DNA from 3 places in the Delftia sp. DS1230 genome. Region 3 is predicted to be linked to each of the others. Evidence: predicted binding sites of a transcription regulator. Region 3 holds the regulator's gene; each other region holds the start of a gene.
What was found. The regulator FNR, encoded in region 3, switches genes on or off when oxygen is low (the NO sensors DNR and NnrR bind a similar motif). The targets are predictions, from matches to a motif close to TTGATNNNNATCAA.

Region 1: the regulator FNR is predicted to act here: its motif matches at 2,221-2,234, upstream of dsrO (sulfate reduction electron transfer complex DsrMKJOP subunit DsrO).
Region 2: the regulator FNR is predicted to act here: its motif matches at 1,173-1,186, upstream of azu (azurin).

What each region holds. Positions count from the first base shown of each region.
Region 1 is NZ_CP157763.1:2,683,514-2,687,413, reverse strand. It holds gene AAN986_RS11985 (TlpA disulfide reductase family protein) at 1-350, shown strand, start outside; gene dsbG (thiol:disulfide interchange protein DsbG) at 347-1,153, shown strand; gene AAN986_RS11975 (hypothetical protein) at 1,165-1,566, shown strand; gene AAN986_RS11970 (hypothetical protein) at 1,551-2,015, opposite strand; gene dsrO (sulfate reduction electron transfer complex DsrMKJOP subunit DsrO) at 2,349-3,194, shown strand; gene nrfD (NrfD/PsrC family molybdoenzyme membrane anchor subunit) at 3,211-3,900, shown strand, end outside.
Region 2 is NZ_CP157763.1:2,700,159-2,704,058, forward strand. It holds gene AAN986_RS12055 (hypothetical protein) at 1-410, shown strand, start outside; gene azu (azurin) at 591-1,049, opposite strand; gene AAN986_RS12065 (hypothetical protein) at 1,385-1,666, shown strand; gene AAN986_RS12070 (alanyl-tRNA editing protein) at 1,712-2,434, opposite strand; gene AAN986_RS12075 (DUF4132 domain-containing protein) at 2,833-3,900, shown strand, end outside.
Region 3 is NZ_CP157763.1:4,155,964-4,159,863, forward strand. It holds gene hemN (oxygen-independent coproporphyrinogen III oxidase) at 1-1,152, opposite strand, end outside; gene fnr (fumarate/nitrate reduction transcriptional regulator Fnr) at 1,314-2,033, shown strand; gene AAN986_RS18735 (hypothetical protein) at 2,115-2,402, opposite strand; gene AAN986_RS18740 (FixH family protein) at 2,585-2,899, opposite strand; gene ccoG (cytochrome c oxidase accessory protein CcoG) at 2,957-3,900, opposite strand, start outside.

The DNA.
Region 1 (3,900 bases), 1.5 Mb from region 3:
ATGGCAGGCCCATGGTGATCAACCTCTGGGCCACCTGGTGCCCGCCCTGCCGGCGCGAGATGCCGGTGCTGGCCCAGGCCCAGCAGCAGCGGCCCGATGTGCGTTTCATCTGGATCAACCAGGGCGAGTCTGCCGAGGCCGTGATGGGCTACCTGCGGCGCGAGCAGGCAGCAGCCCCGCTGCCGCTGGCCCAGGTGCTGTTCGACCCGCAGCAGCAGGCCGGCCGGCACTGGCGCCAGCGGGGCCTGCCTTCCACCTATTTCTATGGCGCCGACGGCCGGCTGTGCGGCATGCGCATGGGCGAGCTGTCGCGCGCCAGCCTGGCCCAGCATCTGAAGGAATGTTCATGAGCGCTTCCCCCCTGTTCCCCTTGCCTGCACTGGCAGGAGCCCTGGCCCTGTCGGCAGCCTTGGCCCTGCCGGCTGCGGCGTCCGAGCTGCCATCGGAGGATTTCCTGGCCCAGCAGGGACTGACCCTGGTGGGACCGCTGCCGGCCGTGGGCGGACTCAAGGCCTGGGCCGCCTACCGCGACCGCCAGCCCGTGCCCATCTACCGCATGCCTGACGGCAAGCACTGGGTGCTGGGCACGGTGATCGACGCCCAGGGCCGCGACGTGAACGCCCAGGCCCTGCAGGCCGCCGTGCAAAAGCCCATGGGCGAGCAACTGTGGGGCGATGTGCAGCGCGCCCAGTCCATACCGGATGGCCGCGCCGACGCGCCGCGCACGGTCTATGTGTTCACCGACCCCAACTGCCCCTATTGCAACCAGCTGTGGAACGATGCCCGGCCCTGGGTGGAGAGCGGCCAGGTGCAGTTGCGCCACATTCTGGTGGGCATCCTCAAGCCCAGCAGCGAGGGCAAGGCCGCCGCCTTGCTGACCGCGCGCCAGCCCGAGCAGGCCCTGGCCGAGCACGCACGCGCCTATGCCAAGGCCGGCCGCGCCAGCGCAGAGGGCGCGGGCGCCACGCCGCTGGCCCCGGTGCCGCAGGCCACGCGGCAGGTGCTGGCCAACCATGCCTCGCTGATGTCCACCTGGGGCCTGCGTGCCACGCCGGCTCTGGTCTGGAAGGATGACAAGGGAGTGGTGCAGGTACGCACCGGCCTGCCGCCGGGCCTGCTGGAAGAGGTCATGGGGCCGCGCGGCAGGAAATGACGAGGACGACCATGAGCACAAGCCGTTGTCCCGCCGCTTCCACCTCCTCCAACGACTGGAGCGACCTGTTCCCCGCACGGCCGGATGCGCCGCCGCTGCGCATCGTGCTGCATGCGCCCACGCCCGGCGCCCTGGCCCGTGCACGCAGCAATCTGGCCAACCTGCGCCAGGACCGGCCCGGTGCCGAGGTCCGCATCGTCATCAACGGCCCGGCCGTCGAGGCGCTGCTGGACGCCGCGCCGGGCACGCCGCAGCATCTGGATGCGGACGCCCTGGCTCATGCGCTGGTCTGCCCGAACACGCTCAGGAAGCTGGGCCGCGAGGCGCCTGCCGGCATGCGCGTGCTGCCGCAGGGCGGCATCGAGTCACTGGCCCTGCTGCAGCAGTCGGCCTGGTGCTACGTGCGCTGCTGAGCGGCCTGCGCCAGCGAGGCCAGGCAGCGCGCCTGCCATTGGTATTCAGGCTCGAACGATTCGCGGTCCGTGACGGCGCCGTGGCCGCCCTCGCCATAGACCATGGCGTAGGCCGCATAGTCGGCCGCCTGCAGCGCCCGGCCCGCCAGCCCATGGGCCGTGGCATAGGTGGCGGACACGGCGGCATGGCCGCAGCCGTCGAGGGAGCGTGATCCCTGGTGGTGGTTGGCCAGGCTGGCCGCTTCGCGGGCCAGGCGGTCCAGCTCCTGCCTGTCGATCTGGCCGTCCAGGTAGCGACGAAGGCCTTGTGCGCAGCGGATGACGTCCGGGTCTTCCAGCAGGTGCGCGATGCGGTCCACGCAGGCCTGTGTGAATTGCAGCCTCAGGTGCTCGCCGGCTTCGGCGGCAAGGTCCAGTTCCGAAGCAAGGCTGTTCAGGGCATGGTTCATGGAGAACTCCTTGGCAGTGGCGACACAAGCAGCCTAGACCGGGGCCGCGCACGGAAACAAGAGGGTGATTTCCGATACGCGCCCCGCATTCCCGAGGAATGCAGTCACCCTGTTAACCCCGTCTTAATCCCTGCGCCACACGCTATGGACTGCCTTGGGCGCCTGTCCATGGCAGGCAGTCGGTGGCGCTTTGCAAGCCCATTGCTTGACTCACATCAAGCCGCCAAGGCCCTGAATTTCATATATTAAATTCAATATAAAAAGCATATTTTTAATGCTTTATTGAGTTTGAGCGACCACGATCCGTGGCCGCAGGACGATGAAAGACAGGCCATGCCAAAAACATCCCGCGCCGGCAGCGGCTGCAACGACTGCAGCTGCAAGCCCTCCACCCTGGACATCCCCGCCCCTCCCCTCTCCCATGCACAGCCCGCCGCAGGCAAGCGCGGCTTCCTGCAGGACCTGCTGGCCGCCGCCATGGCGGCCGTGGCCCTGCCCGTGGCGGCGGCCGCGCCCGGCACCCCGGGTTTCCAGCCGCCGCGCCGCCCCGGCGAGGCCAGCAGGCGCTACGGCATGCTGGTGGACCTGCGCCGCTGCATAGGCTGCCAGGCCTGCACGGTGAGCTGCTCCATGGAGAACCTGCCGCCGCTGGGCCAGTTCCGCACCACGGTGCTGCAGTACGAGGTGCAGCACGCGGGCAACGAGGACCTGCCGCCGGCCATGCTCAACCTGCCGCGCCTGTGCAACCACTGCGACAACCCGCCCTGCGTGCCGGTCTGCCCGGTGCAGGCCACCTTCCAGCGCAGCGACGGCATCGTGCTGGTGGACAACGAGCGCTGCGTGGGCTGCGGCTACTGCGTGCAGGCCTGCCCCTATGACGCACGCTTCATCAACCACGAGACGCAGACCGCCGACAAGTGCACCTTCTGCGAGCACCGCCTGGAAGCCGGCCTGCTGCCGGCCTGCGTGGAAAGCTGCGTGGGCGGCGCCCGCGTGATCGGCGACCTCAACGACGAGGGCAGCGAGATCCGCCAGCGCATGCGCGAGCACGCCAAGGACCTCAAGGTGCTCAAGCCCGCCATGGGCACGGACCCGCATGTGTACTACCTGGGATTGCCCGACGCCTTCGTCGACGGCGTGGACGGGCAGGCCAGCGTGCGGCTGGTCACTTCCCACTGAACGCAAGGAGCACCCCATGCACATCGTCGAACTCCTGACCCCCGCCTACGAATCGGCCTGGCTGCCCTGGGCCGTGCAGTACTTCTTCCTGGCCGGCATTGCCACGGGCGCCGCCCTGCTGGCCGCCGCCTGCGCCTGGGCGCCGCGCGCCAGCGCCATGGCGCGCCTGCTGCCGGCCGCCGTGCTGGTGCTGGCCGTCAGCGCCATCGCGGCGCCCGTGTCGCTGCTGGCCGACCTGCACCAGCCTGCGCGCTTCTGGCATTTCTATGCGCACTTCACGCCGTGGTCGTGGATGTCGGTGGGCGCGCTGCTGCTGCCGGTCTTCGTGGGACTGGCGCTGGCCTTCGTGCTGGCCTGGTGGCTGGGCCGGCCGCAGTGGCTGCGCTGGCTGGCACCGCTGCTGGCCGTGTCGGCGCTGACCATCACCGCCTATACCGGAGCCGAGCTGATGGCCGTGCGCTCGCGCCCGCTGTGGAACACGCTGTGGGTGCCGCTGAACCTGGCGCTCACGGGCTGGCTGGCCACGGTGGGCTGCATGCTGGTGACGGCGCGCTTTCTGCCCGCCCGCCACCGCCCCGATGCCGGCGCCCTGCAGGCCCTGCGCATGCTGGGCCTGGCGCTGGCGCTGTGCCTGCTGGCCATGGTGGCGGTCTGGGCCGTTGCCGGCTGGCTGGGCCAGGGCCGCTCCTTCCAGGCGGCGCTGCAG
Region 2 (3,900 bases), 1.5 Mb from region 3:
GCTACCCGCAGCAGCAGGCGCCCATCATCAGCCCCTACGACATGACGCAGGAGCAGCGGCTTGCCGAAATGAACGCCATGGGCGCGGCCGGCCATGCCGACCACCGCTGGACCTACGAACTGCGCCCCGGCTGCGTGCTGCGCGTGGACCTGGACGGCCCGCAAGGCCCGCGCCCTTCCCTTGATATCGCCCTGCTGGGCAGCGTGGTGGCCGTCACGTCCCAGCGCGAACGCGGCAGTTTCCGCGTGGAGCTGCAGCCCGGCGACGGCCTGCAGTCGGCACGGTCCCTGGTGCTGGAAAGCACCAAATGGGCCGACGCCAGCTGGACCCAGCTGCTGCTGCGCCTGATGCAAAAGGGTTGCATGGAAATGCAGGGCCGCCCGCACGGCAGGACCGCCAGCCGGCACTGAGAGGCAGCGCACAACGGCACGGATCGGCATGCATCGGCAGGGACCGGCAGGGACCGGCAGGCCAGGCAAGCGTGGCTTGCCCGGCCCCGCAAATGTGAGGGGCGGAAACGACAAGCGGCACCGAAGTGCCGCCGGGTAGGGCGCGGGGCGCAAGGTCCCGGGCCAGGGCAGATCGCCGGCTTACTTGGCCAGCGTCAGCGTGCCCTTCATCAGCGCGGAATGGCCGGGGAAGGAGCAAAAGTAGCTGTAGGCCTCGCCCGCCTTCAGGGCAGCGGTGGAGAAGGTCACGGAGTCGGTCTCGCCGCCGCCGATCACCTTGGTGTGGGCGATCACGCGGGCGTCCTTGTCCTTCACGAAGTCCTTGGCGGCGCCGGCGGCGATGCCGTCATTGGCCACGGGCTGCAGGTCGGCCGTCTTGCTCAGTACCCAGTTGTGGCCCATGGCCGTCTTGGGCAGCTTGCCCACGTGCTTGAGCTTGACCGTGAACTGCTTGCAGCTGGCGGGCACGCTGATGGTGGGCTTGTTGAACTGCATGGCGTCATTGCCTTCGATCTCGACGGCGCAGTCGGCGGCCAGCACAGGTGCGGCGACGGCAGTCATTGCGAGGGCCAAGAGGACGGGTTTCCATTGCATTGCCATTGTTTTCTCCTTGAAAAGCGGGTGAGGTGGCTGGCATCCGGTGGCCATGGACCGGCAGGCGGTCTGTCGCCATGGATGCTTTGTATGGCTGCCTCCAGCATAGACAGGATGGGGGAGGGCGGGTTGATTTGAATCAAGTCAAAACAGTTCGAAGACCTGCGCTCCAAGCATGCGGTATGGCGTCACGCCGGCAGGGTATGCGCGGTGGCTGTCGCCGGGAATCACTTGCCGTCCGTCGTCTTTTGGCGACGGGCAACCCCACAGCTCGCATGCCTCTACTCACCTCAGTCACATTTGGGTACGATTGCGGAACATAGAGGGGGTTTATGAGAGTGATGGTTTTCATAGGTGCTGTCATTGGCGCCATCTTTCTGCTGACGGCGTTCTTCGTCGATAGCTCCCAGCAACAGACGGCGCTGGCGGGCATGGCCTGTGCCAGCGTCCTCATTCCGTACGTGCTGTTCAGGCTGCACTCGATCGCTGTCGAGCAGGACAAGCTCGATCAGATCCTGCAGCTGATGCGAAAGTCCGGCAGCCAGCCCGAAGGGGTGGCTCCGGGCGGCGAGGGGTCCCGTGAGCCGGGTGGCCCCTCGGCGCCCAGGTCCTGGATGTCCTGAGGCGCGGGGCGGCAGCCAAGGCAGGCCAGGCAGGTCCGGCAGGCCTCAGGCGAACTGCACGACCACGCGCCGGTTCGTGCGGCTTTTCTTCTCGATCTTGGTGACGGCCACCGTGCCGATCTCGGCCGTGCTGCGCACATGCGTGCCGCCGCAGGGCTGGCGGTCCAGGCCGGGGATGTCGATGATGCGGATCGTCGCCGTGCCGCCCGGGGGCGCCGCGCCTGCGGTGCGTACCAGGTCGGGCTGGGCGGCCAATTGCTCGGGCGTGATGCGGTCCACGTTCACGGCATGGCTGGCGGCGATCAGGGCGTTCAGGCGCTCCGTCAGATCGGCCTTGTCCAGCGTGGATTCAGGCAGGTCGAAATCCAGGCGTGCCGAGTCCGGCGAGATGCTGCAGCCCGTCACGGGCACGGGCACCAGCACGCCCAGCAGGTGCAGGCAGGTGTGCAGGCGCATCAGACGGTGGCGCCTGTCCCAGTCGATGGCTACCTGCACGCGCTCGCCGACCTGGGGCGGCGCATCGGTCTGCAGCACATGCAGGATGCGCTGGCGGTCATCGGCATAGACGGTGTCGATGACCGCCAGGCTGCGTCCGTCGGCCAGGATCAGCGTGCCGGTGTCTCCGGCCTGGCCGCCGCTGCGGGCATAGCAGACCGTGGCATCCAGCTCGATGCCTTCGGGGCTGACCGCGATCACGGTGGCTTCGCAGCGGTCCAGGTAGGCGTCGTCGTCAAAGAGCTTTTGCGTCTGGGACAGGGGCATGGGCATGGGCATGGGGTGTCTCCGGGGTCATGTCGCGGTCCATGGTATCGGCGGCATGGCGGGGCCGGGCAGTACGCCTGGGCGAAAAGTCCCCAGTACAGTCCATGGCCGGCAGCGGTGGCAGTCGGCTGCTTGACAGCCTGTCAAGTGCCCGGGTCCGCGACCTGACAAGATCGGCGCCCGCGCCGCGCGCGTGCCGCTGAACAATGGCGCATTCCTTGCCGACGGCGCTACAGTTTTTTCCGAAGCTGACGACATACGCAGGGCATGAATCTGTGAGTTTTCCGAGGAACTGTCCGAATGGATCAAGAACCTTTGCGTCCATCCCGTGCAGGCTCCACCCCCGTCTCCATCCCGGCAGGCCCCGGTTTGCGGCTGCCCACATTGTTCATCTCCTCATCTTTATGAGCACTACCGATCTTCACGCAGCTTCTCTGAGCGATCTCTATGACCGGCTGGACGAAGGCCTCAGCGAAGAGGCCTTTGCCGCCGAACTTGATGCCCGGCTTCATGACGGGCGGGCCGATGAGGTGCAGGTTTTCCTGCGTGATTGCGAGGAGCGCTGCCTTTACATGCTGGGGCGCCTGAACAGCAGCGAATCGCCCTGGACACATGACGGTGAGCGCTGGCTGGCCCTGGCACGGCTCACGGTGCCGCGCGGCCATGCGCCGGCAGGGCTCAGCGAGAAGCTGACCAATGCCAAGGTGGCCGCCGAAGTGCGCGTGATGGCCGAGCAATGGCTGGCCCATGCCCGCAGCGCGGATCTGCCGGTCTTCAAAGGCATAGGCATGGTGCTGGGCAACCTGGTGCCCTGGCTCTGCTATCCAGGCATGCCCTACGAGGAAGTGACGGCCACGCTGGACTGGACGCTGGCGCTGCGCAAGGAAGGTGAGTACAAGCCCGACACCGAGTACCACGCGCCCTGGAAGCGGCTGATCGCCCAGCTGAACGATGCCGACCTGCAGCGCTACGCCGCCGTGGGCGGCAAGCTGTTCGCCGATGTGATAGTGCACTACCGCGAAGAGCGCCAACCCAAGCAGCCCAAGGGGCAGGGCTGGAAGTCCTGGATGGGCTTCTTTGCCGCGCATCCCGAGCTGTATGACCAGACCTACATAGGCGATCCGGACCTGATAGAGCAGCGCTGGGCCAGCGCAGATGCCCCACGGCGTGAGGAACTGGCGGGCACCCTGATGGGCCAATTGGGCCATGCCCAGGGCGGGGAGCGTACCCGTGCGCTGCAGCTGCTGGACCGCCTGGTGGCCGAGGATCCCGCGCCCTTTGCCAGGCAGCTGCGTGAGAACGGCGGCTATCGGATCAGCCTGGCGCTGGCCATGCATGTCATGAAGCAGGACGATGCCGCCTTGCTGCCCCTGCTGCTGCCGGCCATTGCCCAGCACTGCGACCGCGAGGACGAGCTGCGCCGCTACCGCAGCGCGATCCGCGAACTGGTGACCCGCCGCCCGGCCGATCTG
Region 3 (3,900 bases):
GCCCTGGCACATGATGGCCATGATGACGGCGCGCCGCACCAGATCATCGCGCGACAGTGCCAGGCCGCGCACCACGGGCAGGTGGCCGGCGTCGATGGCGTCGTAGTACTCCTCCAGCGTCTTGGCGTTCTGGCTGTAGCTGGCCCCCACCTTGCCGATGGCCGACACGCCCAGCGCAATCAGGTCGCAGTCGGGCTGGGTGCTGTAGCCCTGGAAGTTGCGATGCAGCCGGCCCTGGCGCTTGGCCACGGCCAGCGCGTCCTCGGGCAAGGCGAAGTGGTCCATGCCCACGTAGACATAGCCGCCCTCCATGAAGGCCGCGATGGAGCGCGAGAGCATGGCCAGCTTGTCGGCGCCCTGGGGCAGGTCCTCGGCCGCGATGCGCCGCTGCGGCTTGAAGCGCTCGGGCAGGTGGGCATAGGCATAGAGCGCGATGCGGTCGGGCCGCAGCGCATTGACCTGGGCCAGCGTGCGCTCGAAGGACTCGGGCGTCTGCTTGGGCAGGCCGTAGATCAGGTCCACGTTGATGGAGGCAAAGCCCAGCTGCCGTGCGGCCGCCACCAGCGCGAACACCTGCTCGGCCGGCTGCACGCGGTGCACGGCGATCTGCACCTGTTCGTCGAAGTCCTGCACGCCGAAGCTTAGGCGGTTGAAGCCCAGCTCCTTGAGCACGGCCAGGCGTTCGACGCTGACGGTGCGCGGATCGACCTCGATGGAGTATTCGCCGCCCGGCTCCAGCTTGAAATGCTCGCGCAGCAGGGCCATCAGCGTGCGCAGCTCATCGTCCGAGAAGAAGGTGGGCGTGCCGCCGCCCAGGTGCAGCTGGCTGACGGCCTGGCCCTTGCCGCAATGGGCCGTGTGCAAGGCCATCTCGCGCGCCAGGTAGTCCAGGTAGACGGCAGCGCGATCGTGGTGGCGCGTCACGATCTTGTTGCAGGCGCAGTAATAGCACAGCGACTCGCAGAACGGCACATGCACATACAGCGACAAAGGCATGGCCCGCGCTGCGGTACTCGATTTGCGGTGCTCAAGTGCCAGGATATAGTCTTCAGCACCGAAAGCCTCCACGAAACGATCGGCCGTGGGGAACGAGGTGTATCGGGGCCCCGGTACGTCGAAGCGACGCAGCAGCTCTGGGGTGACAGCGGTCATGGGTTTTTTCCTCTAATGTCGTCCACTGTGCCGCAGCCCATTGGCCGCGTCCTTGACTCATATCAAGAGTTGTTCGCGGCAGTGCTGCGACAATTTGATCCAACTCATCGCCATCCACGAGGTCACCGCCGGCGCACTGCTGCGCCGCTGATGTTTACTCCATGAACCTTCAGACCATCAAAGCATCCTGTTCCAATTGCAACCTGCGCGAGCTGTGCATGCCCATGGGCCTGGATGCCGAGCAGATGCAGCGCATCGACGACATCGTGGCCACGCGCCGCAAGGTCAAGCGCGGCGGCCTGCTGTTTCGCAACGGTGAGTCCTTCACCTCGCTGTACGCCATCCGCACGGGCTTCTTCAAGACCTGCGTGGCCACCGAGGACGGGCGCGACCAGGTCACGGGCTTTCAGATGGCCGGCGAGATCATCGGCCTGGATGGCATCGTCAACGACCACCACACCTGCGATGCGGTCGCGCTGGAAGACGCCGAGGTCTGCGTCATGCCCTTCGACAAGCTGGAGGACCTGTCGCGCGAGGTCACGGCCCTGCAAAACCATGTGCACAAGGTCATGAGCCGCGAGATCGTGCGCGAGCATGGCGTGATGCTGCTGCTGGGCAGCATGCGCGCCGAGGAGCGGCTGGCCGCCTTCGTGCTCAACCTGGTGCAGCGCCTGCACGCCCGGGGCTTTTCCAAGTCGGAACTGGTGCTGCGCATGACGCGCGAGGAAATCGGCAGCTACCTGGGCCTGAAGCTGGAGACGGTGAGCCGCACCTTCTCGAAGTTTGCCGAGGAAAACATCATCGAGGTGCGCCAGCGCCATCTGCGCATCCTGGACACGGACGCGCTCAAGCGCATCGTCAACAGCCAGCAGTGCCAGTGAGGCCGCAAGGCCCCGCCCACCGGCAATGAACAGGGCCCGCGATCGCGGGCCTTGTTCATTGCCATTGCAGTGCACGCAGGTTCAATCGCGCCCCAGGCCCTGCATGGCCAGATTTGGGTCCGGCTCGGAGACCACGCCGTCGTTGAGATCGTGCGTGGAGCGTCCCAGCATGGTGGTCATGAGGCTGGACAGCATGGTCACGCCCCAGAAGGCGAAGAAGGCCAGCGTGTAGATTCCCTGCCGCGACCAGCCCAGGTCGCCGAGCCAGTGCAGCTCCAGCGGGTCCACGAAGGCGAATACCAGCATCTCCATCACGGCGGCGGCCAGAAAGGCCGGCCAGGCAATCCACATCCAGCGTTGGGCCAACATCAGCGATCTCCTTGAGCTGTCGAGGGGTGGCTTTCATTGTGCGCGCCGCCCTCGCACCGTGCCAAGCCCTGCGCACCCTGCACTGCCTGTAGGAAACCCTTGGCCCTCGCGCATGCTGGAGATGCCATCCACCATACAAAAAAGGCCGCGACTGCGGCCTTGTGCACGGCATTTTCCTGCGTTCAGCGGTCCGTGGGATGGTCCTGCGCGGGCGTGGCCGCGTGGTTGCGGCCGGTGACCGCGGGCGCCAGGCTCTTGGGCACTTCGCGCACGCCATCGGCACGCTCGTTGATGGTGATGCCATTGCGGTAATAGTCAGGATCGATCACGGGATCGGCGCCATTGATCGCAATGACGGCCGTGACCACGCCGGCCACCACGACGGCGGCCGGGCCGGCCACCACGAGCCAGACATGGGCGAACTTCCACCAGGGCTTGCCGGCGTCCGGATGCGAAGGGGCCGTGGCGGGCGCGGAGACTGCGGGACTGGAAGACATGGATAACCTCTTTCTTTCAAACAGCCGGCGCAGCCTGGGCGGCGCCGGCCAGACATATCACCGGGGCACCAGGAAGACGGCCTTTTCGGACGCGCGTCCCGCGCCTGAATGCACGGCATCGATATCGAAGAATACGGTGTGCGAGCCCGGCTCGGCGGAACCGTAGGGAATCTGCAGCCGCGCCGCAATGCCGCGCGTCTCGGCCGGGCCGACCTCGACCTCCTGCTCGGACGCCAGCTCCAGCCCGTCGAGGCCATGGGCGCTGATGCGGTAGCGCTGGGCCTGCTCGGTGGCATTCATGATCTGCAGGCGGTAGACATTTTCCAGCTTGCCGCCCGCGACGATGCGCGACAGCGACGCCCGGTCGCGTATCACGTCGACCTTGACCGACTGGCGCAGCGCCAGGCTCACGATCATGGCCATGCTCAGGCCGATCAGCACGGCCGAGTAGACCAGCACGCGCGGACGGAAGATGCGGCGCAGCACCTGGGCCCGCCGCCACAGGCCGGCCATGGCGTTCTGCGTGGTCAGCCGGATGAGGCCGCGCGGATACTCCATCTTGTCCATGATGGAATTGCAGGCGTCTATGCACAGACCGCAGCCTATGCATTCGTACTGCAGGCCGTTGCGGATGTCGATGCCCACGGGGCAGACCTGCACGCACATCTTGCAGTCGATACAGTCGCCCAGGCCCTGGGCCTTGTAGTCCACCTTCTTGGTGCGCGGCGCGCGCGGCTCGCCCCGGCCCGTGTCGTAGCTGACGATCATGGTGTCGCGGTCGAACATGGCGCTCTGAAAGCGCGCATAGGGGCACATGTACTTGCAGACCTGCTCGCGCATGTAGCCGGCGTTGCCATAGGTGGCGAAGCCGTAGAACAGCACCCAGAAGACCTGCCAGCTGCCCTGCAGCGCCAGCAGCTCGCCGCCCAGCTCGCGGATGGGCACGAAGTAGCCCACGAAGGTGAAGCCGGTCCACAGGGCAATGGCAATCCACAGCAACT